2 regions of the Paenibacillus sp. GCM10012306 genome follow, and region 2 is predicted to be linked to the other one. Evidence: riboswitches for the same ligand, from Rfam matches in the RefSeq annotation. Region 2 holds a riboswitch; the other holds the start of a gene.
What was found. Region 2 has a riboswitch for cyclic di-AMP ahead of ACFORK_RS23530 (APC family permease). Riboswitches for the same ligand answer to the same signal wherever they lie in the genome.

Region 1 (23,158 bases), on a different contig from region 2:
GATCACGTCTCTTCCTTCCAGAAGTAACGGAATCGTCTGCTCCTGTACAGGGGAAGGCTCGTTGATGCCGAATTCCGACAATCGGGCCGCTAGATCTTCCTGGATGCCGATGGCCGCAAATGAAGCTTTAGTCATAATAGTAATTCATCCTTTTCGCTTGAGATAATATCTTTATTATATGCCAAAAAGGCCTCTCCACCAAATGGAAGGCCCCATCGTCCTTTTGCCACTCGTTATTTACGGTTCATGGCGTTATAGGTCAGCTTGTCCGCCAGCCGGGGAAAAAGTCCATACAGCCGGATGCCGAAGGCTGCGAGGCCCGGTAGATCCAGCTCCTCCTTGCCCTTCTCCATCAATCGGACAATCTTGGTGGAGACATGCTCCGGCGTCATCATCATTCTCGCCACGCTCTTCTCGTAGCCCCCGGACGGGTCGGCAATCTTGAAGAAATCGGTCGCGATCGGCCCCGGATTAACCGCCGAGACAATGATTCCAGTCTTGCGCAGCTCTTGTCGCAACGCATTCGTAAAACCCAGCACAGCGTGCTTGGTTGCAGAATATGCTACCGCTTTGGAGGTTCCTATCTTGCCCGCCATGGAGGCCACATTCACAATCTGACCGGTTCCCCGAGCTAGCATATGCGGAACTACCGCCTTGGTGCAGCGGACAATCCCCATGTAATTGACATCCATCATATCGTCGAATTCCTCGGGGTCCATCTCTGTAAACGGAGCAAATTTGCCATAGCCGGCATTGTTAAGCAGAATATCGATTCTGCCATAATCGGCAAGGATTCTGGCAAACGTCTCTTCTACGGCTGCCGCATCTCTTACATCGCATGGATACAATCCAAAAACGCCCGGAATTCCGGCCGCCGTTTCTTTCAGCTTGTCTTCTGAACGCGCCAACAGAACAGGAACGGCACCCCGGCCGCTTAACATCTGCGCCGTGAGTGCGCCGATGCCGCTCGACGCCCCTGTAATGACAATAATTTTATCCTTCAACTCCATGAAATGCAGTTCAGCTCCCTGTTATGTGCACTAAGAGATCATCACCTGAATATCCAGTTCGCCGATCCCTTCCATCAACAGCGGGATGCTAAGCGCTTTGCTCGATTCAAATGACATACTATCCGATTTCATCAACTTCGGCGGTGTAATATCTACAGCGACTCCCTGGTTGGATAAAATGGTGCTGGCATTGCCGCTGATCATATTGCTGAGCTCCGAAATCGCGCTTTGGCCCATCTCGTCCATTTCTGTAATCACAAAACCACCCATCATGATCGATACCATCCGCAGTGCCACTTGCTCAGCAATCCCAAAAATAATGTTACCGCTAAGCTGTCCGGTCATTCCTACCTGTATCCATATATGATTATCGATTTGCTTAATCTCTTTGACACCCAGATTACCGGTGGACGGCGAAACCTGAATTACTTGTTCGATTACAATGCGTGCAGACTCCAAAAACGGATTGATTACTTCTGCTTTCATGAAGATGCTGTCCCCCTCGCTAGGCTTTAGTCATATACCAAAAGTCCCAGGCAATATAAATTATTATACTCCATATATCGGCACAATTCACCAAAAATTAAGGCCTGACCAACTAAAATCCCAAGATTACTCAAGGCGGATCATTGCCCTGTCGGGTGTAATCTCCTATAATTTAATCAAATACCAACAATGTGCGTAAAATACGTTAATAACAAGGAGCCACTTCGGTTGGTCCAAGGGAGGAATTCCATGAACATCAGCCAGCTTGAGACGCTTATCACCATCTCCAAAACCATGAGCTTTCGCAAGGCGGGAGAGCAGCTCAACCTGACCCAACCGGCGGTTTCGGCACAAATCAAAAGTCTAGAGGAAGAATTCAAAACCCAACTCGTTGATCGGAACCAGCCCGTCACGTTGACCGATAGGGGCCAAGTATTCTTGACCCATGCAGAACAAATTGTAAGAATTGTCGAGGAATTAAAGCAGCGGCTTGCGGATCTGGAAGAGAACCCGCAGGGGCATATCGTTCTCGGCACAACCACTTCCATCGCTATTCAAATTCTGCCGCGTATTCTGTCTTATTTTAAAAACCAGTTCCCCCATATCAAAACATCCATCTCATCGATGTCCTCCTCGCAGATTTATCATCAGGTAGAGAATGGACTTGTCGATGTAGGCATCGGCTATCTGATCGGGGGGAGTCCTGGCATGACCACGTCCACTCTGTATTATGATACCTTCGAGCTTGTCGTCTCGCCCCGTCACCCTCTGGCACAGGCCAAAACCGCAGGGATCGAGGCCTTGGGCAAAACACCGCTGATTCTGCTGTCACCCGATACCGTCGGCCGCAAGTTTGCAGATGAGGTCATGGCCAAGCACGGCATTCAGCCGCAAGTCATTATGGAACTTACCAGCAGTGAGGAAGTCAAACGAATGGTGGAGCTGGATCTCGGCGCCGCTATCATCTCCAAGCAGTCCGTCACCGCAGAGGTGCGGGCAGGGAGCCTGAAGATTGTGCCGATTATCGAGCTTGAAGTCACCCATCCGGTAGGCGTCATTACGAAGGCCGGCAAATACGTCAATTCCGCCATGAGACAATTTCTAAGCGATCTCAAGGGCATGCCAGAAACCCAGTTCATCGGTTCGGAATAACCGCCACACCACTATATTGGTCAAAGGAGAGGTCCTGCCATGAAATTCGATCTACACACACATCATTTTCGCTGCGGCCATGCCGACGGAAACATCCGCGATTATATTGAGGCTGGACTGAGCGCCGGACTGAGCGCCATAGGCATCTCCGATCACACCCCCTACTTTGGAAGCCCCTCGGAGCAAGCTTTTCCGCGTATCGCTATGGCGAAATCGGAGCTGGCGCTCTATGTCGATGAAGTCCTGTCGCTGAAAAAAGAATACGAAGGCCGGATCGACGTACTTCTGGGTATCGAGTCGGATTATTTTCCACAGCATGCGGAGCTATATCGCACGACACTCGGTCGGCATCCCTTCGACTATATTATCGGGTCAGTGCATTATGTGGCTGACGTAAGCATTTTTAATAAAGGCCGCTGGAAAGGACTAAGCCACTCTGACCAAATTGCGGCCAAAACAGAATACTACCGCCTGATTGCAGAGTCTGCCCGCAGTGGCATGTTCCAGATTCTTGGGCATATCGATGCCATGAAAGGGAACTATCCAGCTTTCTCCGAAATACCTACACCAGGACCGTTGGATGAATGCCTGCGCACCATCGGTGAATGCGGCGTAGCTATCGAGATCAATACTTCGGGTAAAACCAAGCTAAGCGGAGGCTGGTACCCGTCTGACGCCATCCTGGAGCGAGCCTTGCATTTCGGCGTCGCAGTCACCTTCGGTTCCGATGCGCACAAGCCGTCCCGTGTGGCTGATGAGCTAGACGATGTCGCCGCACGCCTCAAGGAAATCGGGTTCAAGCACTGGGTATACTTCAAGCAGCGTGAGAAGATCACCGTCGCCCTCTAGTCACAAGTACTACCGTCCCTTCCCCAGATATGAATAACGGCAAAAAAAATGGACCCGAGTGATCGGGTCCCAAAACAGTTATATATTTTCAAAAGGGGGTCATGTACTTAGTTTAACCGGACACTGTTAGAGTTGTATAACGGCATTATTTCATTTGTGTAACAAAGCCTGAAGACTTTCATTACATCGCCACCGGAAGCTACGATTGGTACGGTACGCTCCAACTGTAATCCATTTTTTAGCATCACCCGCTCCGAACCTGTATTGTCTCCCCTGCATCGACCTTCCACCACCTTCAGCCCCAGCTCCTGAAATCCGTAATTCAGCAATAGTCCCACCGCTTCAGTAGCGAAACCATGTCCCCACCACTCTGGATCAATCATGTAGCCCAAAGTCGCTTTGCCCTCCTGCCGGTTCCAGTTCTGCAAAGAGACCGTTCCTACCAGTTTGTGCTGTCCGCTCCTATAAATGCCGCCATGTAGTGCACCAGGGTCAATCGCGTACAGCATTCGGTTAATCAGCTTATCCATAAAAACAGGCTGTGACCCTCCCGGGCGCATCACAATATGCGGCTTGACCAGCGGGTGAGAGAGCAGCGTCCGCAAAGTCCGGGCATTCTCCGGCGACATTGGCCGCAGCTCTACTGCCGTCCCGTTCCGACGGGGCAGCTTCAGGGTCTCATGGGCGCTCATTTACTCTCCACACTCCTCAGTTGAAAAATATGCAGCATACTGATCAGACTTACGCATGTTGACTGACATGAGATGTGGTCATCATAGCAGAAAATGTTTGAATTTCGGGGCCAGTGCTGCCGCCAAATTTCTTTAGAAATAGCTGGGTTGGGTGATTGAATCGTGCTTGGTGATTAAATCTAAAGTGCTTCCAATTCACTCCCTACGCCTTGGCTCAAGCCTGACGCAAGGTTAATACCGTAAGCTCGGGCCTGCATAACAGCCGGAACGGCATATAAGTCTCGCCAAACCCCCGGTTCACATAAACTGGCATCCGTTTGTTCTCCGTGTAATACAATCCGGATATGTATTTCAGCGATCCATAAGGAGTGAATGGCGCACCAACCATCGGCAAGCGGATTTGCCCGCCATGACTATGTCCCGACAGCTGCAGATGAAAAGGATATTCCTCCGCCGTATCGGCGTAATCCGGTTCATGCATCAGCAGCAGCGTGAAGGTGCCCGGAGGAACGCCTTGCAGCGCTGCTGCTGGGTCCGGTTGGCCATGCAGCAAATCATCGAGTCCAGTGATAGCCATTACCGCGCCGCCGCGCTTGATCAGCATGGATTCATTGCGCAGCACATGAAATCCCGCTGATTTGAGCAGCCGGGTAACTTTGTCCGTATTCTTGTAATCATGGTTGCCTAGAATCGCATACTTGCCCAGGGGGGCCTTCAGCTCGGCCAGCACGGGTACAGATTCCGTCAAATCACCGGGATTGCTGTCCACTATATCGCCAGTAAAACAAATCAGATCCGGGTCAACCTTTCTAATATGATCAACCAGACGAGCAATGTCACTGGCATCTTTGTTAAAACCCAGGTGCGTGTCGCTAAAATGCACCACTTTCAGGCCTGCAAATGCTCCCGGCAGCCCAGCCAGGTGCAGCTCTATACGGGTCACTTCCAGCCAGCGCGGCTCCGCCAGCCAGGAGTAACCACCGGTCAGCAGCCCTACGCCTAAAGCGGCTGCCGCGCCGCGAGCCAGGAACTGGCGGCGGGTAATTTTGGGCCGCTGGTGCTGTGTATCGTGCTTGTCTATACATTCAAGGGGAGGAACCCCGGATGAGCCTGTGTTCATAGGGTATTCTCCTTTCGGGTTATTTACCTTCGGATTTGCACCTTATTGCTCTGGACCAGCGAGTACCAGATGTACTACCTCTTCCGGTGCCTCCTTATATGCAGAAGCAATTCCCTTTGCCTTGATTACTGACTTCTGGACACGACGCTGCTTGAAAGATACTTCTAGCTGCCGGCTAAATGGAAACGGGTTCAAAATCAAAGTCGCCTCATCCTTCCAATTCGCCGTAATCCGCTGCCCGGAGGTAAAGACAAAATCCTCACTGCCCGTAAACCCTTCACGCCACCACGGATGCTCCTCTGCCTTCGTACTACCAGGCTTATTGAGCGCCAGGTACAACGAGAGATCGTCACAGAACTGCAGCAGACGGGAATCATAATGCAGTTCACTTTCTCCGATTGGAGCAGTTGCTTCCAGTTCACGGCGGATGCGGTCCCGGCGCGCTTTCTCCTGCTCCTGATACAAGGTTAGCTCAGGATAATCCTCGCCGGATATATCAATCAGCCGATCGAAATGCAGGCTGCATATCAGCGCTCCATAAGGCGTGTCAGCTTCAATCTCGTTCAGCCCGCGCCGGTAGAAGGTTAGCTTCGGCACTAGAGGGAAATCGATGAAAGTATACGGTGCATCCGCCGCATCGTTCCAAAAAGGCGTCTCATCAAGATCAATCCAGCCCCGATCATGCTCGGACACCGCTCGCAGTACTTCTTCGCGTCGGTTCTCCCCAAGGCCGCGCTCTTCTCTGAACCATTCCGCAAGAACACCCGACAACTCTCCGTGCTCATGCTGCTTCACCATCACAAATGCTCCGTCCTGCTCCCGACAAATCACTTCTATTCCTCCCCAACTTTTCCTGCTCTCTGGCTTACCATAAACTATGATGATTATATCATAGTTGGATATGATGATATAAATCCAGCAGGAAAGCGCTATTATGATAGACTTATGGATATTTACGCTAAAAAGTGCGGACTTAAACCCTTACGCTAAAAAAAACAAACAGCCACCCCGCAGCAGATGCTGGGATGGCTGTTTATACTGCTAAGCAGGGTTCCTGTTAGACACCCAGCCAGCGTTTGAACATATGCTTCGTAGTCTGCTTGTTAATCTCGGCAATCGAAGTTGTCAGTGGAATGCCCTTCGGACAAGCCGCCACACAGTTCTGCGAGTTACCGCAACCGTCGATCCCGCCATCTTCCATCAGCGCTTCCAGGCGCTCTTCCGCATTCATCTCGCCCGTTGGATGGGCATTGAACAGCCGGACCTGAGAGATTGCTGCCGGACCGATAAAATCGGTCTTGGCATTGACATTCGGGCAAGCCTCCAGGCAGACACCACAGGTCATGCACTTGGACAATTCGTACGCCCATTGCCGTTTCTTTTCAGGCATACGCGGCCCTGGACCCAAATCGTAAGTACCGTCAATAGGAATCCAGGCTTTTACCCGCTTGAGGGCGTTAAACATCCGGCTGCGGTCAATAACAAGGTCGCGTACCACAGGGAATGTCTTCATCGGCTCGATCCGGACAGGCTGTTCCAGATTATCGATCAGGGCAGCACAGGCTTGGCGAGGCTTGCCGTTGATGACCATGGAGCAGGCACCACACACTTCCTCCAAACAGTTGGAGTCCCAGCATACCGGAACCGTACTATCGCCCTTGGCATTGACCGGATTACGTTGAATTTCCATCAGGGCGCTGATCACGTTCATCCCTGGACGGTAAGGAAGATCAAATTCCTCTGTATACGACGAGCTTTGCGGATCATCCTGGCGGGTGATAACAAACTTTACGTTTTTGGGAGCTTGGGCTGTTTCCGCCATCATCGTTACCTCCTAAAAGTGTTATGAAGTATACGTTTCTTGAATCTCATTTTGCCAACAGGACTATTTATTTACCGTCCATGAGCCTGCTGATCTGACAATTGCAGCTACTGGTTGGTTAACGTTCGTCAGTTAGCGTTCGTCAGTTAGCCATTGTCTGTTACGTTCTTCGGTTAACGATCCAACCTGCTAAGTAATGCTACCTCGAAATACTATCGCGAAATCAGTAATTGCTTCTTGTTCCCTCTGTTAACGGACGCCAGAGGCGTTATTTCCTAACAACCCATCGTTCCAGAAAGTAACGGACTCCAGAAACGTTATGAGCAGAAATCCTGTGTAAAGTTCACGATTTGGGAGGAAATAGCGTCCCCTCAGTCCGTTACATGTTCCAGAAGCGGCTTAAGGTGCAAATAACGACGATAGGGTCCGTTAGCCCACCGTTAGCCTCATGCATGAGTGTCAACTTTCTGAAGCAGTGGCTTTGCCAAGCACTCCTCGACTACACAATTACCACCACGCCGCGTTCACCGACCGCTTGCTGACACTGAGCATCCTGCTACCGGACAATTACCGCTCCGTCGCAGTCCTCCAGCCTTTAGTTGGTCGCGTTAAGCTCCCGCTTACTTGTCCTTCGAGTAGTCCCGAATCCGCGGCGGGATCAGCGAGACATCTACGGCTTCGTAGGAAATCTGCGGGCCTTCCGCAGTCCACTCCGCTTTGGTTGTCTTCAGGAACTCCTCATCGTTGCGGTCCGGGAACTCTGGCTTGTAGTGCGCTCCGCGGCTCTCGTTGCGAAGCAATGCACCCAGCGTCATCGCCTCGGACAGCTCCAGCATGTTCCACAGCTGGCGAGTGAACGCGACACCCTGGTTGTTCCAGCGTGACGTATCGTTCATGTTGATGTTCCGGTAGCGTTCCTTGAGCTCCTTGATTTTGCCGATCGTTGCTTCCAGCTTGGTGTTGTGGCGCACCACCGTCATGTTAGCGGTCATCCATTCGCCTAGTTCCTTGTGGATGACATAGGCATTCTCTTTGCCCGACATCCCCAAAAGGGACTCATATTTATCGGTCTGCTTCTTGTGGAAGCCATCGAACACGGTAGAGGAGATATCCTGCACCGATTTCTTCAAGCCTTTAATATATTCAACCGCCTTCGGTCCGGCGACCATCCCGCCGTAAATGGCGGATACTAGCGAGTTAGCTCCGAGGCGGTTCGCGCCATGGTACTGGTACTCACATTCCCCTGCCGCGAAGAGGCCCGGAATATTCGTCATCTGGTTGTAATCGACCCACATGCCACCCATGGAATAGTGGACTGCCGGGAAGATTTTCATAGGAATCTTGCGTGGATCATCACCCATGAACTTCTCGTAGATTTCGATAATCCCGCCGAGCTTGACGTCCAATTCCTTCGGATCTTTATGAGAGAGATCGAGATACACCATGTTCTCCCCATTGATGCCGAGTCCCTGATCGACACAGACATTAAAAATCTCACGGGTCGCGATGTCACGCGGCACCAGGTTACCGTACGCTGGATATTTTTCTTCGAGGAAATACCACGGCTTGCCGTCCTTGTAGGTCCAGATCCGTCCGCCTTCCCCGCGCGCCGATTCCGACATCAGCCGCAGCTTGTCATCGCCCGGAATGGCTGTAGGGTGAATCTGTATGAACTCTCCGTTCGCGTAATGCACACCCTGTTGGTATACGGCACTAGCCGCGGTTCCCGTGTTAATAACAGAGTTGGTCGTTTTGCCGAAAATGATGCCGGGACCGCCGCTGGCCAGAATTACGGCATCGGCCGGGAAGGTCTCGATTTCCATCGTCTTCAGATTCTGAGCGCTGATCCCGCGGCAGACGCCGTCGTTATCAATAATGGCCGAGAGGAATTCCCAATTCTCGCTCTTGGTGACCAGACCCTCCGCCTCCCAGCGGCGAACCTGCTCGTCAAGTGCGTACAGCAGTTGCTGTCCTGTTGTCGCTCCGGCAAAAGCCGTCCGGTGGCGCTTCGTGCCGCCGAACCGGCGGAAATCGAGCAAGCCTTCCGGCGTACGGTTGAACATAACGCCCATCCGGTCCATCAAGTGAATAATGCCGGGCGCCGCTTCGCACATCGCCTTGACTGGCGGCTGGTTCGCCAAGAAGTCTCCGCCGTAGACCGTATCGTCAAAATGCTCCCAAGGCGAGTCTCCCTCGCCCTTCGTGTTCACGGCACCATTAATGCCGCCTTGGGCACAGACAGAGTGTGATCTTTTGACAGGGACAAGCGAGAATAGATGAACATGCGCTCCGGATTCAGCTGCCTTGATGGTCGCCATCAAGCCGGCCAGACCACCGCCCACGATAATGATGTCTGCTGTTGCCATGATAAGTTCACTCCTAACTGTTTTGTCAGCATATGCCGCATCGATCAGCTTCGTACAACACCGATTTCAAAAGCATACGCTTACCGAAAATATGAATAATCTACTTTTAATTTAGATGAAGGTCTTCAATGATTGCAGAGCAGCCGCAGCCGTCTGGAACTCACTGTCACGGAAAGTGACCAGCGATACCAGGAACATAACCGTTACGATCACGAACAGCCCCAGGCAGATCACGGAAGATACGCGCTGCGAGCGCGGCCCGACGGTAATACCCCAGCTGATCAGGAACGACCACAGCCCGTTGGCAAAGTGGAAGGACGACGCCACGATTGCGATGATGTAGAATGTAAGCAGCAGCGGCTGGGTCACAATATTGTGCATCAATCCGCCAAGCTCCTCATGCTTCACATTGCCGAGTGTCACCTGGAAGCGGGTCTCGAACACATGCCAGACGATAAAGATAAACGTGATAACCCCTGTGACCCGCTGCAAGGTATATCGCCAGTTGCGTTCCAGCTTAAAACGGTTCAGGTTCGGCTTCGACTGGTAAGCGATGTACAGACCGTATACCCCGTGATACAGCAACGGAAGCCATATACCGAACAATTCCAGGAAGAAGACTAGCGGCAGGCTGTTCAGCCACAGCACACTGTCTGTGAAACCGGAAGCGCCACCCTCAACTGCGGAGAAATTCGTCAGCATGTGCTCAAGGAAAAAGCCCCCGAGCGGGATAACGCCGAGCAAGGAATGAATCTTTCTGGAATAAAATCCTCTCATACTGGTGTGTCCCCTTTCCAATTAAAACAGCGTTTTCATTAATGAGCATTTACCGCCGGGACTACTTCTTGAAACAGCTGCATGATTACATGAAAAAAGGATATTTCCCGATTTGCAAGCCGCTATCCCTTGTGTTCCCGGACTTTGATTATTTATTCACAAACTGTGAATATCTTGTGTCACTTTTCATGTTACTCTTTTTTGTCTTATAAGGGAATTGCAATATAATTATTAATCGTTATACAATTAGTGCATAAGAATGTCTTTTATGTGATAATGATTATCATTTACAATGTACTTTTTCCTTTTAGTTCCTGAAAATACTGGCTATCTATGATTCAACCTTTTATCGTTCTATGCTTTTTATCACTTCTTATACCGGCAGAATAAGGCACAATCCTGACAGAGTCATACCTTGTATTATTACGGGAGGAAGACACTATGTTTGACGATCTGGATATATTCGCGGCAGTGGTGGAGCATTCCAGCCTGAACCGGGCCTCACGCCAGCTTAACCTGTCACAGCCTGCCCTTTCCCGCAAAATCTCCAAGCTGGAGGAAAGGCTGGGGGTGCCTTTGTTCAGCCGTTATGGCAAGCGCCTGGAGCTTACTGAGGTTGGCCGGCTGGCTTACACCTATGCACTGGAACAGCGGCAGCAGCGTTCCAAATTTATGGAGGCGCTATCAAAGTTCAAAGAAGGCGAACCTCAGCTTGTTACGCTAGGGGCCAGTCTGACGACACTGCAGACCACACTGCCACCGCTGGTCAACACCTACATGGAGAAGTATCCCGCTGCTGAGCTGAAGCTGATCACCGGCAAAACGCATGAGATTGTCTCCTCGGTCAGCGAGGGCAAGTGTGATGTAGGAATTATCGCTTCCTCCATTCAGGAGCCGGGGCTGCGCTGCATTCCACTCTTCGAGGATCAGCTCCGCCTGGTGGTCTCCAGTCAGCATCCCCTCACGCTGCTGCCCAAGCTGAGCATGGACCATCTCTCACGTCTGCCGATGATCCTGTTCTCCAAGGGAACCTGGTATCGCCGCCTGACCGACGATCTGTTCCAGCGCTGCGGCATTGATCCCGATGTGCGCATGGAGATCGATTCCTTCGAGGCTATCGTCCGGCTGCTGCCGACGGCCAAAACCGCGGCGCTCCTGCCCAAATCATATCTGCGTCCCGAGCTGCTGAATGGCAGCGGGCTCGTCTCGCTGCATATCAAGGAGCTGGAGCAGACCCAGCGGACCACCTGTCTGATCTACCGGGATGGCGGTGGGCTCAGTGGTGCTGCCCGGTCACTGGTGCAAGTGACGAAAGAAGTGTTCCTGCCAAAGCTGGCCGATTAAGAAGAGACCTTAAAAAACCCGCCTGCGGCTTGTCCGCAGGCGGGTTTTATCATAACAATCATTACAGGTTAACAGCTTCTTCCTCGAATTGGTCAATGCCCTCATTGGAACCGATGACGACCATAATGTCACCTTCATGCAAGGAATCCAGCGCAGTCGGAGCGACGATAATCCCGCTCTCCCTGTTGATGGCAATGATGCTGCACCCGTATTTGGCGCGGGTATTGAGCTGGGACAGACTCTTGCCGTCCATACAGGATGGCACATTCATCTCGACAATTTTATAATCCTTGGATATTTCGATATAATCCAGCAGATTGGGCGTCACCAACTGGTGGGCCACCCGAACTCCCATATCCCGCTCCGGGAAAATCACCCGGTCCACGCCCAGTTTGCTCAAGGCACGTCCATGAAGAATAGATATGGCCTTGGCGACCACCTGCTTAACGCCAAGCTCCTTCAACAGAATGGCAGTCAGAATACTGCGCTCCATATTATCGCCAATAGCTACAATCCCGCAGTCGAAATTCCTAACACCCAGTGAACGCAAAATCCCCTCGTCCGTGGCATCCGCCATCACCGCATGGGTGAGCTTGTCGCTCATTTCCTCCACCCGTTCTTCCAGATGGTCCACTCCGAGCACCTCATAGCCCATATCCATCAGCTCAAGCGCCAGACTTGAACCGAAACGTCCCAGCCCAATTACTACAAATTGCTGTGGTTTCATCTCCCGTTAACTCCTTATCCAATAATCATTTTGCCTTCCGGATATTGATACAATGGTTTACCTTGTTTTGGGCCGAGTGCATAGGCCAGCGTCAATAGTCCCAGCCTGCCGGCGAACATGGTGAGGCAGATGAGAATTTTGCCAACCAGCGACAGCTCCGGAGTCAACCCCATGCTCAGCCCCACGGTCGCGAAAGCCGATGTCGTCTCGAACAGAATCTCCAGAAAGTCCCGTTCCTCGGTCGTCGAGAGCACCATGGATACAGAGACAATCAGCAGCAGAGCGAGCAAAGTAATGGTCAGTGCTTTGAACACCCGCTCCTGCGCCAGCCGGTAACGGAAGAATACAATATCCTCACGCCCGCGCAGCATGGAGATTACAGCGCCGATCATGATCGTGAAGGTCGTTGTTTTGATCCCGCCCCCAGTAGAACCGGGAGAAGCACCGATGAACATCAGAATTACGATGAAAAATTGCGAAGCCTGGCGCAACCCGGAAATATCCAGCGTATTCGCCCCGGCCGTACGCGGTGTGACCGACTGGAAGAATGCAGCCAGTATTTTACCGCCAATATTCAAGGAGCCCATGCTCCGGGGATTCGTAAATTCAAACACAAAAATGACGAGCGTCCCTGCCAGTATCAGCGCTGCAGTTGTAGACAGTACCACCTTGCTATGCAGCGACAGCCTGCGCTTGCGCCGATAATCAATAAGATCAGCGAGTACGATAAACCCAAGGCCACCGGTGACAATCAGGAACATCACAATCAGATTCACTACAGGATCATTGACATAGCCCATCAGGCTGCGGTAATGCCCGAACAGGTCAAAACCTGCATTGTTGAACATGGAAATAGAATGGAATAGTCCAAAATAAATCGCCTTGCCGAGCGGCATATCAAACGCCCAGCGTATCGACAGCAGCAGCGCTGCGCTCCCCTCGATCATGAGTGAATAGATCAGCACCCGGCGGATGAGCCGTACGATCCCTTCCATTGAGCTCTGATTCATGGCCTCCTGCAGGATGAGCCGATCGCGCAGCGAGATTTTCCGCTTTAAGACCAAAGCAAAGAGTGTTGCCATCGTCATGAAGCCCAGGCCACCAACCTGAATCAGGATCATAATAACGGTCTGTCCGAAAAGGGAGAAATACGTGCCAGTGTCCACAACTGCTAGACCCGTAACACAGGTAGCGGAAGTTGCTGTAAACAGCGCATCTATAAAGTTCAATGAATGTCCACTCCGGCTGGCAGCCGGAAGCATCAGCAGCAGTGTGCCAATCAGGATAATCGCTGCAAAACCGAGCACCAGCGTCTGGGGTGGAGAAAGCTTAAAAATGGTGAAACGGTTCAACTTAGGGAATGGCGGGGCCAAATCCTCACCTCTCACTATATAAATTGACGGTGTATTCCGTTAGATGCCAAACAAAAAAAGCACTGGAACACCAATGCCTCTCCCCTTGGTCCCTGCAGTGTTCTGAAGCCTACGAGGTTAGCTGACGGATTCGGGCGACTGCAGACTGCCCTATTCGTTCCCGGAACGAAATTCACCCCTGAAGATTGGCAGGCAAACCTACGTCTGCTTGCGCCTTTCTCTTCTTATGGTTCCCCCGTTTTCAATTGAAATTCGGCTTATATCTAATTGCATTCAAATTATATACGTTCTGTCCTGACATCACAAAGACACTATTAAGTATATTTGGATAAAATAATGTCTTAAAGAGAGACCGCGAATGCAGGGGACCCAGTTCTCATTCCTTTTCCGTGACTTGCCTGTAATTGCATCGTTTTTCACGGTTTCAAGGATATATAGAACTTTTAATCCTTGAAATTGTATGGTGAGGAATGATACACTACACACAACAAGTGTATGACCCATACCCATACACATTTTTTTAGGGGGAAGACATGGAAGAATCTTTGGAGCTGCTACCGCAGCAATTTCATATCAATCCCTCGCGTCCCATTTATGAACAATTCGTCGAAGCCATCCGAGGCCGGATTGTTACCGGACTTATCCCACCTGGCTCGCGTCTGCCATCTGTGAGGGATTTGGCAGCCGATCGGAGCGTGAATCCGACTACAGCTGCAAGAACCTATCAGGAGCTGGAGCGGATGGGCCTGATCGTCACCTATCGTGGACAGGGTACCTTTGTTACGAGAGATGAGGTCATCATCGAGGAGGCCCGCAAAGATATGATCCTGGAGGCCGTGCGGCAATTTAAAGCTGTGGGTGCCAGCCTGGGGCTGACAGCAGAGCAGATGCTACAATTTGATAAGGAGGAATCTTGATGCGTACGAATAACGATATTTCATCACTGCCAGAATACCCGGCAGCCGTCCAATGTCAGAACCTAACGCTTCGCGTGAGGAAAAAGACACTTTTGGACGACGTAAGCTTTCATATTCCCCGGGGTAGTATCACGGGACTGCTTGGCCCCAACGGTGCGGGCAAGTCTACCTTATTACGCCTGATTACTGGACTCGCTGCACCAGACTCCGGCTCCGTGAAGATCTTCGGTGAACCTGCTGGGGTAGAGCGTCTAGGACAGTTATCCCTGTTGCCGGATCGCAGCAATCTGCCCGGCTGGCTGACCGTACAACGCTGGCTCCACTTTGCCGAAGGTATTTATCCCGATTGGGACAATGTGAAGGCAGAGCAGCTAATGGGGCAGCTCTCCGTCAAGAGAGAATCCCGCATCTCGACCTTGTCACGCGGGGAAGAAGCCCGGCTGCAGCTGCTGACCTGCCTGTCCCGCAAAGCTCCGCTAGTTATACTCGATGAACCCTTCACTGGTGTGGACCTCATTTCCAGAGAGGAAATTGCATCCACAGTTGTGCGAGAGATGGCTGATGGTGAGCGTACCTTTTTGATTGCTACACATGATATCCGGGAGATGGAGCTGCTGTTTGATCGTCTAATCTTGATCGGTGGCGGACGGATTCATGGTATTGAGGATGTAGAGCAGCTTCGCCAGTCTGGTCTTTCCGTTGAATCACGTTACAGGGAAGTGTTCGCATGACAGCGCTTAGAGCGTTAACAGACCTGGAGTACAGTCGCTATAATCCTTTTAAATGGGGCCGAAAATCTTTTTGGGGAATCACTGTAGCTCTATTTATTCTGCTCGTAAGCATCGGATGGTATCTCTTTCATAGTAGACAACCTTCTCTGCAGGCTCCGTTTACAGCAGGCACCATTTTTATAGTAGGAATCATCATGTATCTTTCTGCAGTCGACATGCTGTTGTTCACAGCTCATGGCAGCCGGGAGTGGATTCTGAATTTCCCACACCCTCGGAAGCTACTGCTGTATGCCAAGGCGATAAGCCTGTTTAGACATGGACTGTATCTCGGTTCCATCGTTATCACCTCTAATATCGGACTGTATGTGCTCTTCAGCCTGACGGGACACTATGGGTACTTTCCGTTTAAAGATCTTGTCCTAACATTAGTCGCTCATGCACTGTTTACGGCCTCCATCCTTCCGCTCGCCATTGTATGCGGACTGCTGGCAGGAACCATTCTTATGGGCTGGAAACTGCTGCTGCTCATCCCCTTTTCATTATTATGGCTGTCGCCGTTGATGGCTTTGGCTACGTACTTAAATTCTGCTGCTTTGAACGGTGCGCAATTACAGTCCCTGAAACCGTCCTATATACTGCTGTATTCGCTAGGTATTCTGCTGATTGGCTGGCCTCTAAGCTATATGCTGATCCAATGGATTGCTAAGGCTGGTCTCGAAAGAATGAGTGAGATCCGCTACAATTTCTTGGCAGTACAGCTTCCGGTTGTTAAAGAGCAGAACACCGTGAAGTCGTACCGGTATTCTTCCGGATTCCGGGCACTGTATCAACTGGAGCGCAGCCGTCTGCAACATTTTGAAGCATTAATACCCATTAAAGTGATCAAGGGAGTTGTTCTTGCTGGATCTTTTATCTTGTTCTACCTGTTTCCAAGAGACGATCAGTTTGTAATCACTCTGACCAAGCTGCAATTTATCGTGCCTGTAGTGGCAGCTTCCGTATGGCTCATGTGCAAGAGTGGGGTGGAACACAAGCAACTAAATTGGCGACTCTCTTTTCCACAACCCAGACTTCTGCTTATGGCCTCCAATATCGCCGCAACAATGGTCACCGTCCTTCGAATCCATCTGATGATGGGCATAGCAACTCTAGCCGGAATTGGAGCATCTCTCGCAGGGGGTAGAATACATCTTGCTGATGTGACGAATTATCTGCATTGGTTCGCATATATCGTCTTGACGTCAACACTGTTGCTCACCCTGTCTCTCTGTCTGCTGCAAATCAGCTACTATCTAATGAAATCAAGAATATTGAGTGCTCTCCTCTTTCCACTGTATCTGATCATTGCGCTTCAACAAACGATTGTAAATAATACCCTGATCCCGGAAAATGTACAGCTCGGACAGTCGCCGGATTGGCAGCTGCTTGGCTGGGTAACCTTGATCGGATTACCGCTTGCCATAGCCTGCCTCCCTGTCGGGGCCAAATATCTTCACCTGGTTATAGCTCAACGTAATGAGACGGCTGTACAGAAGAAACTTTAAAATCATAAAAACAGGTCCCTTTGCGTAAGAATACTTGTTAGAAGATTGTAGACAAGCAAAATAATCTGATTGCCCTCATTTATACAGTATTGCAAGTAATGCCATAGTACACGAGTTCAACCAAAAGGAGGCGTTATATGAATCCCGTCGGCCAGCCCCTTAAGCAGCGTCCTCTCTCCAAAGGGCTTATTATTTCGGGCATCATAGGCATTGCCCTGTTCATTATGTTCCAAGTGTTTCCTTCCCTACTCGGGGGTGTACCTGAAGGAAGTACCGCAGTAATCAGTAAAGACGTAGCCAAGAGTAACGCCGCAGTATTCGCGGCACAGAAGCTAGGTTATACCGTCACGGATGGAGAATGGAATATCACCTACGAATCCGACTCTTCCTTCTTCGGCTATATGTCCCGGGAGAAGCTGCTGGAGGACTATAGCAAAAAGAAACTGGACCAGCATTATCCTTACGATGTGTACCATGCGGCCTTCACACCCGCAGGTCAGAATGGTGCTCTTCTGACCGTGAATCTCAACATGTATACCGGGCAGGCTGTCAGCTTTGCCCGTGGGGCAGCCGTCACTGGCGGCACTTCTCGAACCCGGCCTCAATCCATTGCCGCGAGCGAGGAAGCGGCGCCACTGTCCTTGGCCCAGAAGGAACAGCTAGCTCGTCCCTGGCTTAAGGAATGGGGCGTCAATCCTGCCAAGCTACAAATTGAGCCTAATAGCAGCGGCAGTTCCGGACTGACGTACACGGACAGCTCAGTCACTGTAGGAGAATCACGCCTGCAGTATCAATTTACTTTTGACGGAGGGGATGTCTCCTCCTTCAAGCCTGGATTTGCAGCACCAAGCTGGCATACCTCGTACGTGGACAGCCAGAAGTCGCTTGCTACGAAGCTGACCTTGTACGGCTATGGCCTACCGACCATCGCCCTGGGCGTGCTGGCCCTAATCTACAGCATTCTGAAGCGGAGTCATACCTCCTTCAAGCGCGGCCTCTTCCTCAGCACCGTTCATTTTCTGATCATGATGGCCACCACGTACAACATGCTACCGGAGACCTCAGGGGATAATGTCGAGGCACGGGTTACAGCCATTGTGATGTTCGTGATTTATGCGCTGTACAGCCTGCTGATGTCTTGCCTTCTCTACTTCTCACTAGTCGGCGGAGACGGCCTCTGGCGTAAAGAAGAAGGGATGAACCCGTGGCCTCGTGCCAAAGAGCCGGGATACGGCAAATATGTGCTGGACAGCATTCGTGCTGGGTACGTCTGGGCCTTTATCCTGCTTGGGGTACAAACACTAATGTTCATCCTCCTGTCGCTCACCCTGCATAATTGGTCGACCACCGATGCCAGCCAGTCACCTTATAATATGAGGTACGCTTGGCTGCTGCCGGTCGTAGCCTGGCTGGCGGGTCTGTCTGAGGAGGCCGTATACCGTCTGTTCGGGATCCGCATGCTGAAGAAAATCGTACGCAGCACGTTGGTCGCCAGCCTGATCACAACCCTCATCTGGGCTTTCGGGCATACGCTGTACCCGATCTATCCGATCTCCTCGCGCCCGATTGAGCTAACTGTAATCGGACTGCTGTTCAGCTACATTTTCCTGCGCTACGGCTTTATCGCCGTCATGTTCAGCCATGTCGTGTTTGACAGCATTCTAATGGGCGTGACGCTGATCTTCATGAAGGAGAGTGTCAATATGTGGGCAGGCGTCTTTGCCATCGTGATGCCCCTCCTGGTGGCTTATATCGTCTACTTGTTTAACCGACCCAAGACCCCGCACGATACAGAAATCTCCAATTCAATGATATAAAGAAAGGGATGCTCCTAAAGGCCGTTCGTTCTCCGGCCTTTGGAGCATCCCTTTTATTTGGAACATCCCTTTTAAATGTAGAGATTGGTACCACAGCTTCGATTACATCATCAAGCCGTGTCCACCTTTCGTATCCTTGCCGGGCAAACGGGAGGGAAAGCGGATTTGAATGACCGTTCCCTCACCCAGCGAGCTATTGATAATTACACCGTATTCCTTGCCATACTGCAGCTTAATGCGCTGATCTACATTGCGGATGCCATAACCAATCCCCTTGTCTGTCGGATCCAACACCAGTTCGATGATCTCTTCCTTCATACCAAGTCCATTATCTTCTACCTCGAAGCATAAGTCCTCGCCTTCAGAGTACGCACGAATAATAATCGAAATCTCATCATCGTACCAAGCATGCTCCAGAGCATTTTCCACAAAAGGTTGCAAAATAAACTTCACCGTCTCATATTCCATCACTTCCGGATCAATCTCATACGTCACTTTGATTCGATCAGCGTTCTTGATCTTCTGAATCTCCAGATAGGATTCCACGATCTGAATCTCCTGCTCAATCGGAATGATCATATCTCCGCGATGCAAGGAAAGGCGGTAGAATCTGGCCAAAGCCCGTACGATCTCGTGCAGCTTATCAATTTCCCCCAGCTTCGCCATCCGGCTAATCGATGAGAAGGTGTTGTACAGAAAATGCGGATTCATCTGGGAATGAAGCACCTGCAGCTCCGTTTCCTTCTTCTCCAGATTGCTGACATACACTTCATCGATCAAGCGCTGTATGGTCGACGCCATATCATTGAAGGCACTGCCAATCTCTGAAAATTCATCGTTCCCTTGAATCGGCATTCGCTTGTGGAAGTTCCCCTCCTGGAAAGACTTCAGAGAGGCCGTCAGCTTCATGAACCGCCGCGAGAAATACTGGGACATAATAATACTGATCACGAACAGTAACGCCAGAATCAATACGCAGATCAATATAGTCACATTACGGACTTGTTCGGAGTTCTTTTTCAATGAAGAATACGGGACCCAGGCTACTATGCTCGCCGCCATGTTATCAATTGGAGTCTTAATCTCCATATAAGAGTCAGGTTTGACGATATCCCCATTGGCAGCACCAGACAGCATCGCCGGGTCTACCAGATTCTTCGAGCTGGAGAACAGCAGATGATCCTTATCGTCCACTATAAAGAGGATGCTGTCCTCACCCAGATGTCCAGTATCTACGTCGGAGAAAATATACTTCATATTCACCGTCATTTTGAACAGGCCGCTCAGTTGCAAGGAATCGTAATTGATCAGTGGCCGGAGATAAGAGATGCTACCCGTCTCCCTGTCCTTGTCCACCTGCTTCCACTCAGCTGAGCCAAAATGCAGATCCAGTGATCGATACCATTCCGTATTCTGAATCCGCTGGGTGTGGAACAGTGCATACTTGCGTCCTCCCTGTCCCGCGCTTTTCGAATTGTTATCACTATAGTAATACTCGCTAAGATAGTAATACTCACTTACATTCGGGTTATCCACATACAGGGACAGCATCACTTCCTGGTTAGGCAGGTTGGCGGCATTCTCCAATTTGGGCAGAATGTATTGGGACATAATATTGTATTTTTCCCACCCCGAATGATAACCAGTCAAATAACGTGACAACGTCTGATCCGTGTAGATCTCATCTGAGCTGCGAATCAGGTCCTTCAAGCGATAATCAACATTGCTGCCGACCTGCTTCACGGTAACTTCAAGATTACTTCGAGTATGCTCGGCAATCGTATTTACGGAAGAGATGTACGCATAACTGCCGATGCCAATGACCGGAGTCAGCACCAGCAGCAAATAGGATATCAACAGCTTGTAGCCTAAAGGCATATAAGAGGAAGGAAAGCGTCTCTTCATGAAGATCAACTCTGCTTTCTGTAGTCTGCGGCGGTAATGTTGAAATACTCACGGAATTGTCTGCTGAAATAGGCAATATTCTTGTAGCCCACCTTCTCAGCCACCTCATAAATCTTGAATTGGTGCTGATCCAGCAGGGTAATCGCCTTTTCCATACGGATGCGGACCAGATATTCATTGAAGCTTTCTCCCATGTGCTCCTTGAACATTACACCCAGGTGATTCGGAGAATAGGCAAAATGGTTGGCCACCTCGCGCAGCGTCAGGTTATCAGACAGCTTCTCCTTGATGTACTGTTCAATGTGCTCCATTAAACGCCGGTTCTTATGCTGCTTCTTCATAAACAGAATCTCCGAGATTTGGAACAACGTATTGCGAAGCCACCGTTTGATGTCCTCAACAGTTTCTAAATTATGTATTACATCCATTTGCTGGATACCCCAGCCGAGGAGACTCTCATAGGTCTCATTCAGTGTTCCCAGGTAAGCTTCAAGCCGGGTTGCAATGTGAATAGAGAAGTTGTATACCTTAACCGGATGCTCAAATTCGGCGGCCACTTCGAACAGCTCATCAATACAGTCGCAAATATCAATCAGTCTGTATCCGGCCATCGCACCAAACATGGCTTCTAGCACAACACTGAGATCCTTGATGTCTTTAGTCATTCCTGACTTGTTCATTACGGGGTGGATGACCCGGTTCTTGCCGATGAACATTTTGCCGTTCATAAAGGTCTTGGCTTGGGAAAAAGAGAGCGGCAACTCTTCTAATGAAGTCACCTGACTTCCATAGCTTACAGTTATCGTAAACGAGGTCCCCTCACGCACCTCTTGCACCAGCTTTTGCAACTGCAATTCCAGTAGGTCTGGCTCCGAGGTATAGATCAGCCCAATTTGTGAGCGGTTGAAACGGCATATTTTACCGGTACCCGCTACCTCAAGTCGGTTGGCGATATAGCTATAGAGATCGTCCAGCGCAGCATTTCCGGCTTCCGGATTCTCGCCGATCCGTAACAGTACATCATCGGCCTCAATGAGCACCGCGTAAGCGCTTGTAAAAACTAAATCCATTGGATATCGTGCCAGAAAAGCAGCAAAGGTCTCCTGATCAATCGTCCCCTCCAGTAAATGCCTCAGCACATCGCTCTTGATGAACTCAAACGAGGTCATGACACTGGTATCTTCACTTCGCTTGACACGTTCACTGTCCAGTTCTGCAATAGCCGTCTTGAGAACCGTCACGATCTCCTCATCATCAACCGGCTTCAGAATATAGCCATGCGCCTTAAGATCAAGCGCCTGCTTGGCATAATGGAAATCCTGATAGCCGCTGATAAAGACAGTTTTGATGCCCGGATTCTTCTCCAGAGCCTTGCGTGATAGCTCAATGCCAGAAATCACCGGCATTTTAATGTCGGTGATCAGCAAATCAATATCATGGTTCTCAATAAACTGAAGCGCAGCAAGCGCCTTGTTCTCACTACAAACTACCTCGATCCCAAGGTCATTCCAGGGGATGAGACAGCGAAGCCCCTCCAGATCATAATTCTCATCGTCCACAAGCACGGCCCTATACATGACAATCCCTCCCCCTTCATGAGGAAAAGAGGGCACGGATTGTGTCCTCTTTTTCCCGCCTTAACTGGCGTTAGCCTTTAATTTTGCTGAGATTTTGTTGCCATACATTTGTTTTCCATTTCAGAACTTTATCATAACCCATCTTAGCTGCTTCTTTGTCAGTTTCCTCGATCAAACGAAGCACTTCTTCGTCGCTCTTCGCGAAGATGATCTTAGGCAGAACCTGAGCGTATTGGTCTTTCAAACGTTGCAGAATGATACCCTCTTCGGAGTTAGGAGCTGGATCAAGATTCGAGAACTCGGTGATGTTCTTGGAAGTCTTGAAAGATACGGTGGACTGAGCCAGTGTCGTCCAATCCTGTGCTTCGGAAGGCAGCAGCTTCTCGCGCTCTGCTTTTACTTTATCAACATAGGAAGTATTTCCGTACCAGTTAAATTCGCCAATTTTCAATTCATCGTATTTCTTAGGATCGCGATGGATATAAGCATCATTTGGAATAGGTACTCCATCTTCTACTTTATCATAAAATAATCCAGGAGGCCCGAAGAATAATACTTGTTGTCCTTCAGGGCTGGTTGCCCAGTTCATGTACGAGAAGATAGCTTCAGGATCTTTTGCATTGGTAGTAATTACGTTTACGTTCCAACCCAATGTGTTGTAGCCGGAAGGATAGACTTTATCCTTGTCTACGCCTTCTTTGTGTACAGGCCAGATTGGCTCGTAGCCACCTTCAGGATCTTTAGCAGTCAGCAGGTTGTTCGCTTCGCGTCCGATACCTTCAACTACTGCGTCATAAGCGCCGAATACAGCGATTTTACCGGTTTTCAGTTTCTCAAGCACCTGATCACGTGTTTGGGTCAGCAAATCCTGGGAAGTCAGACCTTCACGGAACAATCTGCTTGCATACAGGGCAGTATCCTTAAAGCCTTGATCCTGGTAGACCGAAGT
Region 2 (6,683 bases):
CGCTGTGCCTTTTTTTGTTACGTTGACACGCTACCTGCCACAAACCAATACTATCGATTGCCAAAGAGAGTTCTTTAATTATATAATTTTAAAATATTATACTACGCCCGTCCACAAAGGACAGAAAGGAACGATCCTTGAGCAAACCTAAGAAGAAGAGTCCAGCGGCTTCTCAGATGAGCAATCAGAAGAGAAACCGCGACGAACAAGAAAAACAGAAACAGACGAACAGAATGTTTGTTATTGGTACGATTGCCTTTGTAGTCATTATTTTTGTAGTCCTATTTATGATGGCAGCGAAGGATTCTTCCTCCACCACTACAGCGGCAGAACCAACGAGCTTCAATTACAGTGAGCTGCCTAGACTGGGTAAAGAGGATGCGCCGGTCAAAATTGTAGAGTTTGGAGACTTCAAATGTCCCGCTTGTGCCCAATTCACGGGGTTAATCAAACCGCAAATCGTGAAGGAACTGGTTGAGCCAGGAAAAGCCTCTTTTTATTTTGTGAATATGGCCTTTATCGGTCCTGATTCCGAAACAGCTTCACTCGCCGCTCTGTCCATTTATCATCAGAATGCCGATGAGTTCTGGAAGTTCTTTGATGCTGTATATGCAAATCAAGGAGATGAGAATGCCAAGTGGGCTACTGAGGATTATCTGGTAGGCTTAGCTGAGAAGGAAAAGCTGAACATTGATTTGGAGCTGCTACGTAAGGATATTAAGGAACGTACGTATTATGACGAGTTGCAAAGAGACATCAAGACAGCTTCCGACGCAGGGGTTAATAATACGCCAACCATCTTCATTAATGGCGTGAAGTCCGCAGAACCGTTTAACTTTGACGCCATTTCGGCGGAAGTAAATACTGCAGCCAAAGCGGCGGAGGCCAAGTGAAATGAATAAATTCTCCCTATTTTGCCGCCGTAACGCTCTTTACCTGGCCTGGTTTGTGTCAGTGGTGGCCGTGGCAGGCAGCCTTTATTTAAGCGAGGTTCTAAAGTATGAGCCCTGTAAGCTCTGCTGGTTCCAGCGCATCTTTATGTATCCTCAGTTATTTCTGCTAGGGATCGCTACGTACCGGGGAGACAAGCGCATTATTCCTTATGTGTTGCCGCTGAGCATTATTGGGGGAAGCATTTCACTGTATCACTATGCAGAACAGAAGATTCCTGCTCTAAGTAAGATTATTCCCTGCACAGTGGGAGTACCTTGTAACAAAGATTATTTGAATTATTTTGGTTTTATCACCATTCCGTTTATGGCGCTTATCGCCTTTACTTTGATCACGATTTTGCTCTGGTTCGGCCGCAAGCCGCTGGAGCAGGAAACAGAAGAAGCATAAGCAAGTACAACCAATAAATATTCCCTGCTGTTTCGTCACAAATAACGTAAAAATGTTATAAAAACACGGGCTGAAGGGATAATAGAAGAGAATGAAAGAGCGGACAGTTCCCGATATAAAATTTGCGGGTTTTGAATGTTTTTTCATTCTTTTTTCATTTTTTTCACCGCTTTACTGGATGCACTTTGTAGACTAATATTAGACCTTGTGAGAAGTTGAATATGCGCTGAATTTTCCTAGGAAAAACGGGGGAACCAATCTTGGCAGAGCGTTGCCAAAGGGGTGAATCGGAACGGGCCTATACGGCCGAACCGTAGGGCTACCACAGCCCGAATCCGCCAGCTAACCTCGTAAGCAAAGGTGGGATAATGACCATGCCCCAGGCATGCGGATCATTTCCGTATGCTTGTTTTTGTGCCTGCATTTATGAAATCCACCCGTGAAAACGGCGCACGGTATGACCGATTCAACTCACAAAGAGAGGAACTGTTTCTACAATGGTAAGCAAAGTAAAACGACTTTTGATCGGACGTCCGATGAAATCCAACGAACTCGATCATGAAAAGTTATCCAAGGTGAAAGCACTGGCTGTTCTGTCTTCAGATGCGCTCTCGTCTGTGGCCTACGGAACGGAACAAATTCTGATTGTACTGGTCGCTGCAGGGTTCACCGCGATCTGGTACTCACTGCCAATTGCACTTGCCGTATTGGGCCTGCTGGCGATTCTGATTTTATCTTACCGGCAGACGATCTTTGCTTATCCACAAGGCGGCGGTGCTTATATCGTAGCTAAGAACAATCTAGGCGTTCCGACCGGGCTTTTGGCTGGCGGCTCTTTGTTAGTGGATTACATTCTAACGGTTGCAGTAAGTGCTTCAGCAGGTACAGATGCGATTACATCGGCTTTTCCAAGCTTGCATGGTCATACCGTTCTTATTGCAGTTACCGTAATTATCATTCTAACGATACTTAATCTACGCGGTGTAACCGAATCCGCATCCTTTATCGCTGTTCCGGTATACCTGTTTGTTATTTCCATTTTCGTCTTAATTATTTCAGGGGTTATAAAATATGCTACGGGCGGTGCTCATGCTCATGTTCCCGAGATCGGGACGGCGGTATCCAATGTCAGCTTGTTCTTGCTCCTGAAGGCGTTTAGCTCCGGCTGTTCAGCATTGACGGGGGTCGAGGCAGTATCTAACGCGATTCCGAACTTTAAAGCGCCTGCTGAGAAAAATGCGGCAAAAACCCTGATGGCCATGGGCATCATTCTGGGGATCATGTTCACGGGCATAACCGTCCTGGCTTACTGGTATGGCATTGTGCCTGACGAGAAAGCTACTGTTGTATCCCAGATCACGGAATCCACCTTTGGACGCGGTGTGCTGTATTTCTTCATTCAAGGGATTACCGCTGTTATATTGTTCCTGGCAGCGAATACCGCTTACTCAGCGTTCCCGCTGCTTGCCTGCATGTTCGCTAAAGACAAATACATGCCGCATGCGTTCATGGTCCGTGGTGACCGGCTCGGTTTCTCGAATGGGATTATTTTCCTCGGTGTGATGTCTGCACTCTTGGTAGCGGCATTTCACGGGAATACAGAAGGATTGATCCCGCTGTATGCTGTCGGTGTGTTCATTCCGTTTACACTGTCGCAGCTCGGCATGATGGTTCGCTGGTATAAATTGAAGCCGACAGGCTGGAAAAGTAAATTTGCTGTCAATACCATCGGCATGCTGACGACATTGACGATTACGCTTATTTTTATCATCACCAAATTCTCCAGTGTGTGGATGGCCTTTATCTTCCTGCCAATTGTAATGTTCGTGTTCTACCGCATACATGGTCACTACATGAATACAGCGGATCAGCTGCGTATCTGTCTCGACAAAGATAAACCAGTTATTAAAGGAAGCACCGTGGTTGTGCCGGTAGCTGGCGTTACTCGTGCCGTTCTGCATTCGCTCAGCTACGCCAAGTCGTTAACGGATAATGTGGTTGCTGTGTACGTCGGCTTTGATGAAGAGGAGATTCACCGGATGGAGCAGAAGTGGGAAGAATGGAATCCGGGTGTGCGGTTGATCGTCCTGCGCTCCAGGTACCGTAGCATTATCCGCCCGCTGCTTAAGTTCATCGATACCGTGGAGTGGAAGACCGCTTCAACGGATCATATCACGATCTTGATTCCGCAGTTCATTACGAAGCATTGGTGGCAGGCTCTGTTGCACAATCAGACCAGTTTTCTGATTCGTTCCTACTTAATGAACCAAAAGGATGTTGTGGTCGCCACAGTACCTTATCATTTGAACAAATAGCTCGGAAGTAGTTGTACTCTATAAGAGAAGTCGCGATGCGGCTTCTTTTTTATTTTGTATTGTTTGTGTCAAAGAGCGCTAACCGTGCAGAATTTTTAATATTTATGTTGACATGGATAATGAGAATCAATATCATTTAAAAGAGTTAAGATAAGAGGGAATGACTCTAGAATATGAGGGAAGTGCATACAAGGGGGATCTTGAATATTTGCATTAAAAAGAAATAAAGCTGGCAGTACAAAGCTGGCGATGGCGAGTTTAGCAGCTCTGATGCTGATCTGGATGGATCTGCTGAAGTTTTTCGTCATTAGGATATTGTACATATTTCATATATTTGCGATAATGAGAATGATTCTTGTTATTACTCATTAACGAGACAAGTCGTTGAACGGCTTCATCTCAGGATTCGAATTCTATAGATTATACCAATATATAGTGGCTGTAATCGGCGCACCTTATTATTTATACTTATTAGTCAAGTCAAGAGCTTAATATACTATGCAAATCCAATAATAACGGGCATCCCCCGAAAAACTACAGGGAGTGAAGATCATGTCAGAACGTTTGAATACAGAACAGCTAAGTATCGGGTACTCGGAAGCCACTATCGTCAAGGGATTGAACTTGACACTTCCAACAGGGAAAATAACAGCGCTGGTTGGGGCTAACGGCTCCGGGAAGTCGACGATTCTAAAGACGATGGCACGGATCATGAAGCCGAAGAGCGGCAGTGTAATGCTGGACGGCAAATCCATTCATAATCTCTCCACCAAAGAAGTAGCTCGTCAGCTGGCGATTTTGCCACAGAATCCAACAGCACCAGACGGACTTACCGTAGCGGAATTGGTCAGCTACGGACGTTATCCGCATCAGAAGGGCTTTGGTACATTGACACCGGAAGATCGTGCGATTATCTCTAATGCGATCACTGAGACCGGTATGGCGGACTTCCATGACCGCCCGATTGATCGTCTCTCCGGGGGACAACGTCAGCGGGCTTGGATTGCCATGGCATTGGCTCAAGAGACAGATATCCTGTTCCTGGATGAACCGACAACGTTCCTTGATATGGCGCATCAATTGGAAGTGCTGCAATTGCTGCAAAAGCTGAATGAAGAGAAGGGCCGTACCATCATCATGGTGGTTCACGATTTGAACCATGCTTCCCGCTACGCTCAGCATATGGTGGCGATCAAGTCCGGTACAGTGATTAGCGAAGGAGCACCCGTTGACGTAATGACCCCACCGGTCTTGCGTGAAGTATTCGGAATCGAGGCCGATATCGTACCTGATCCGCGCACGGGCGTGCCGTTGTGCCTTCCGTATGAGCTTGCAGCCTACAAAGCTGTTGGATTATAGCAGCCTTGAGGCGGAAAAAGGTCATATTGCCATAAAATCATCCATAATATGAATATATGTATAGAAGAACAGGCTCCCGTCATTGACAAGGGAGCCTGTTCGTTGTTAAAGTTGTGGTTGCCTGATCATCTACCCTTATATCTTAAGTAGTGATTAGTTTGGCATATTCGATTGCAGAAGCCTGAATTTCTTCATCTGTAATGGTCATTGCGCCACCGAGAACGAAGTAAGGCTGTAGTTTCGTGCCAATGAGATTGGAAGTAGCTTCAATAGGTCTAAGCAGCTCTTCAATACTGAATTTGTTATACCCGGTTGGTGAATAAGCTTCCTTGTTGCCGCCGGTAGACAATGCAATCTGCAATTCCTTGCCATGCAGCTTATTGCCGTTCTCGCCATAAGCCCAGCCGTAGGTAAGTACGGAATCAAACCATTTTTTTAAAAGCGGCGGTGTGCTGTACCAATAGAAGGGATATTGAAGCACAATGCGGTCATACTGTTCTACCAGCTTCTGCTCACGCTCCACATCAATAGTCTCCGAAGGGTACGTTTCATAAAGATTGTGCACTGTAACATCTGTATTCGCTTTGAGGTATTCCTGCCAGTATTTATTGATCTTGGACTGTTCAAGGTTGGGGTGTGCTACGATAACTAAAGTTGACATGAGTTAACTTCCTTTCCATAATGAAATTAATTTTTAATGGTTGACCTGTAATCATTATAGTTACATGTTTATGTCCCGTCAAGCGGGTTTATTTCTATTCCATCAAAGGGGTATGCAATATGAATATCAGTAAAGTTCAGGACGATCTGCAAGCGCTGGTCACAGCAGGCGTCGTTAAAAGTAATGAAGAATTAAAGGACCGGGTCTTTACCAAAATGGGGGGAAGAGCAGATATACTGGCAGCTCCCGCTACTTATGAGGAAATTCAGAAAATTGTTACATATGCGAATGAGCAGCATATTCCGCTCACGGTACTTGGCAATGGCTCCAATGTCATTATTCGCGACGGGGGAATACGCGGCATTGTGCTGCAGACCTCGGACCTGACAGGCATGGAAGTGCGTGACGGACTGTTGTATGCAGAATGCGGTGCCAAAATTATTGATGTATCGCGCTATGCGTTGGATCAGGGATTGGCGGGTCTAGAGTTTGCTTGCGGTATCCCTGGCACAGTAGGAGGCGCTCTTTATATGAACGCAGGAGCCTACGGTGGTGAGGTCAAAGATGTACTACACAGCGCTGTTGTCTTGAACAAGGCCGGTGAACTGATTACGCTTCAGGGTGACCAAATGCAGTGGGGATACCGGAAGAGCATCTTCTCAAGCGGCGAATACGTTGTTCTGGAGGCACGGTTTGCTCTTCAGCCGGGGGAAGCTACAGCCATCAAGTCGGTTATGGATGAACTGACGTTCCTTAGGGAATCGAAACAGCCGCTGGAATATCCATCATGTGGCAGTGTCTTCAAGCGTCCTCCAGGACGGTTTGCCGGGCAGTTGATCCAGGAAAGCGGGCTTCAGGGAACTCGCATTGGAGGTGCCGAGGTGTCCCGTAAGCACGCTGGTTTTATCGTAAATGTTGATCACGCCACGGCCAGCAACTATATCGGTCTGATCCAGCATGTCAGAGAAATCGTGAAGGATAAATTTGGTGTAGAGCTGGAAACCGAA

Region 1: another riboswitch for cyclic di-AMP. It lies ahead of ACFORK_RS15180 (TrkH family potassium uptake protein); the one in region 2 lies ahead of ACFORK_RS23530 (APC family permease).

What each region holds. Positions count from the first base shown of each region.
Region 1 is NZ_JBHRYW010000006.1:141,430-164,587, reverse strand. Features, by position in the region: gene ACFORK_RS15245 (DEAD/DEAH box helicase) at 1-135, opposite strand, end outside; gene ACFORK_RS15240 (SDR family NAD(P)-dependent oxidoreductase) at 234-1,010, opposite strand; gene ACFORK_RS15235 (chemotaxis protein CheX) at 1,041-1,496, opposite strand; gene ACFORK_RS15230 (LysR substrate-binding domain-containing protein) at 1,746-2,648, shown strand; gene ACFORK_RS15225 (histidinol-phosphatase) at 2,688-3,497, shown strand; gene ACFORK_RS15220 (GNAT family N-acetyltransferase) at 3,605-4,189, opposite strand; gene ACFORK_RS15215 (metallophosphoesterase) at 4,404-5,309, opposite strand; gene ACFORK_RS15210 (DUF3891 family protein) at 5,352-6,140, opposite strand; gene sdhB (succinate dehydrogenase iron-sulfur subunit) at 6,367-7,131, opposite strand; gene sdhA (succinate dehydrogenase flavoprotein subunit) at 7,752-9,497, opposite strand; gene ACFORK_RS15195 (succinate dehydrogenase cytochrome b558 subunit) at 9,609-10,274, opposite strand; gene ACFORK_RS15190 (LysR family transcriptional regulator) at 10,716-11,618, shown strand; gene ACFORK_RS15185 (potassium channel family protein) at 11,680-12,345, opposite strand; gene ACFORK_RS15180 (TrkH family potassium uptake protein) at 12,360-13,697, opposite strand; cyclic di-AMP (ydaO/yuaA leader) riboswitch at 13,809-13,986, opposite strand; gene ACFORK_RS15175 (GntR family transcriptional regulator) at 14,252-14,635, shown strand; gene ACFORK_RS15170 (ABC transporter ATP-binding protein) at 14,635-15,366, shown strand; gene ACFORK_RS15165 (hypothetical protein) at 15,363-16,910, shown strand; gene ACFORK_RS15160 (CPBP family intramembrane glutamic endopeptidase) at 17,048-18,727, shown strand; gene ACFORK_RS15155 (cache domain-containing sensor histidine kinase) at 18,830-20,632, opposite strand; gene ACFORK_RS15150 (response regulator transcription factor) at 20,638-22,209, opposite strand; gene ACFORK_RS15145 (extracellular solute-binding protein) at 22,280-23,158, opposite strand, start outside.
Region 2 is NZ_JBHRYW010000013.1:37,144-43,826, reverse strand. Features, by position in the region: gene ACFORK_RS23540 (DsbA family protein) at 177-893, shown strand; gene ACFORK_RS23535 (disulfide oxidoreductase) at 895-1,341, shown strand; cyclic di-AMP (ydaO/yuaA leader) riboswitch at 1,556-1,713, shown strand; gene ACFORK_RS23530 (APC family permease) at 1,839-3,656, shown strand; gene ACFORK_RS23525 (ABC transporter ATP-binding protein) at 4,209-5,015, shown strand; gene ACFORK_RS23520 (NAD(P)H-dependent oxidoreductase) at 5,158-5,676, opposite strand; gene murB (UDP-N-acetylmuramate dehydrogenase) at 5,796-6,683, shown strand, end outside.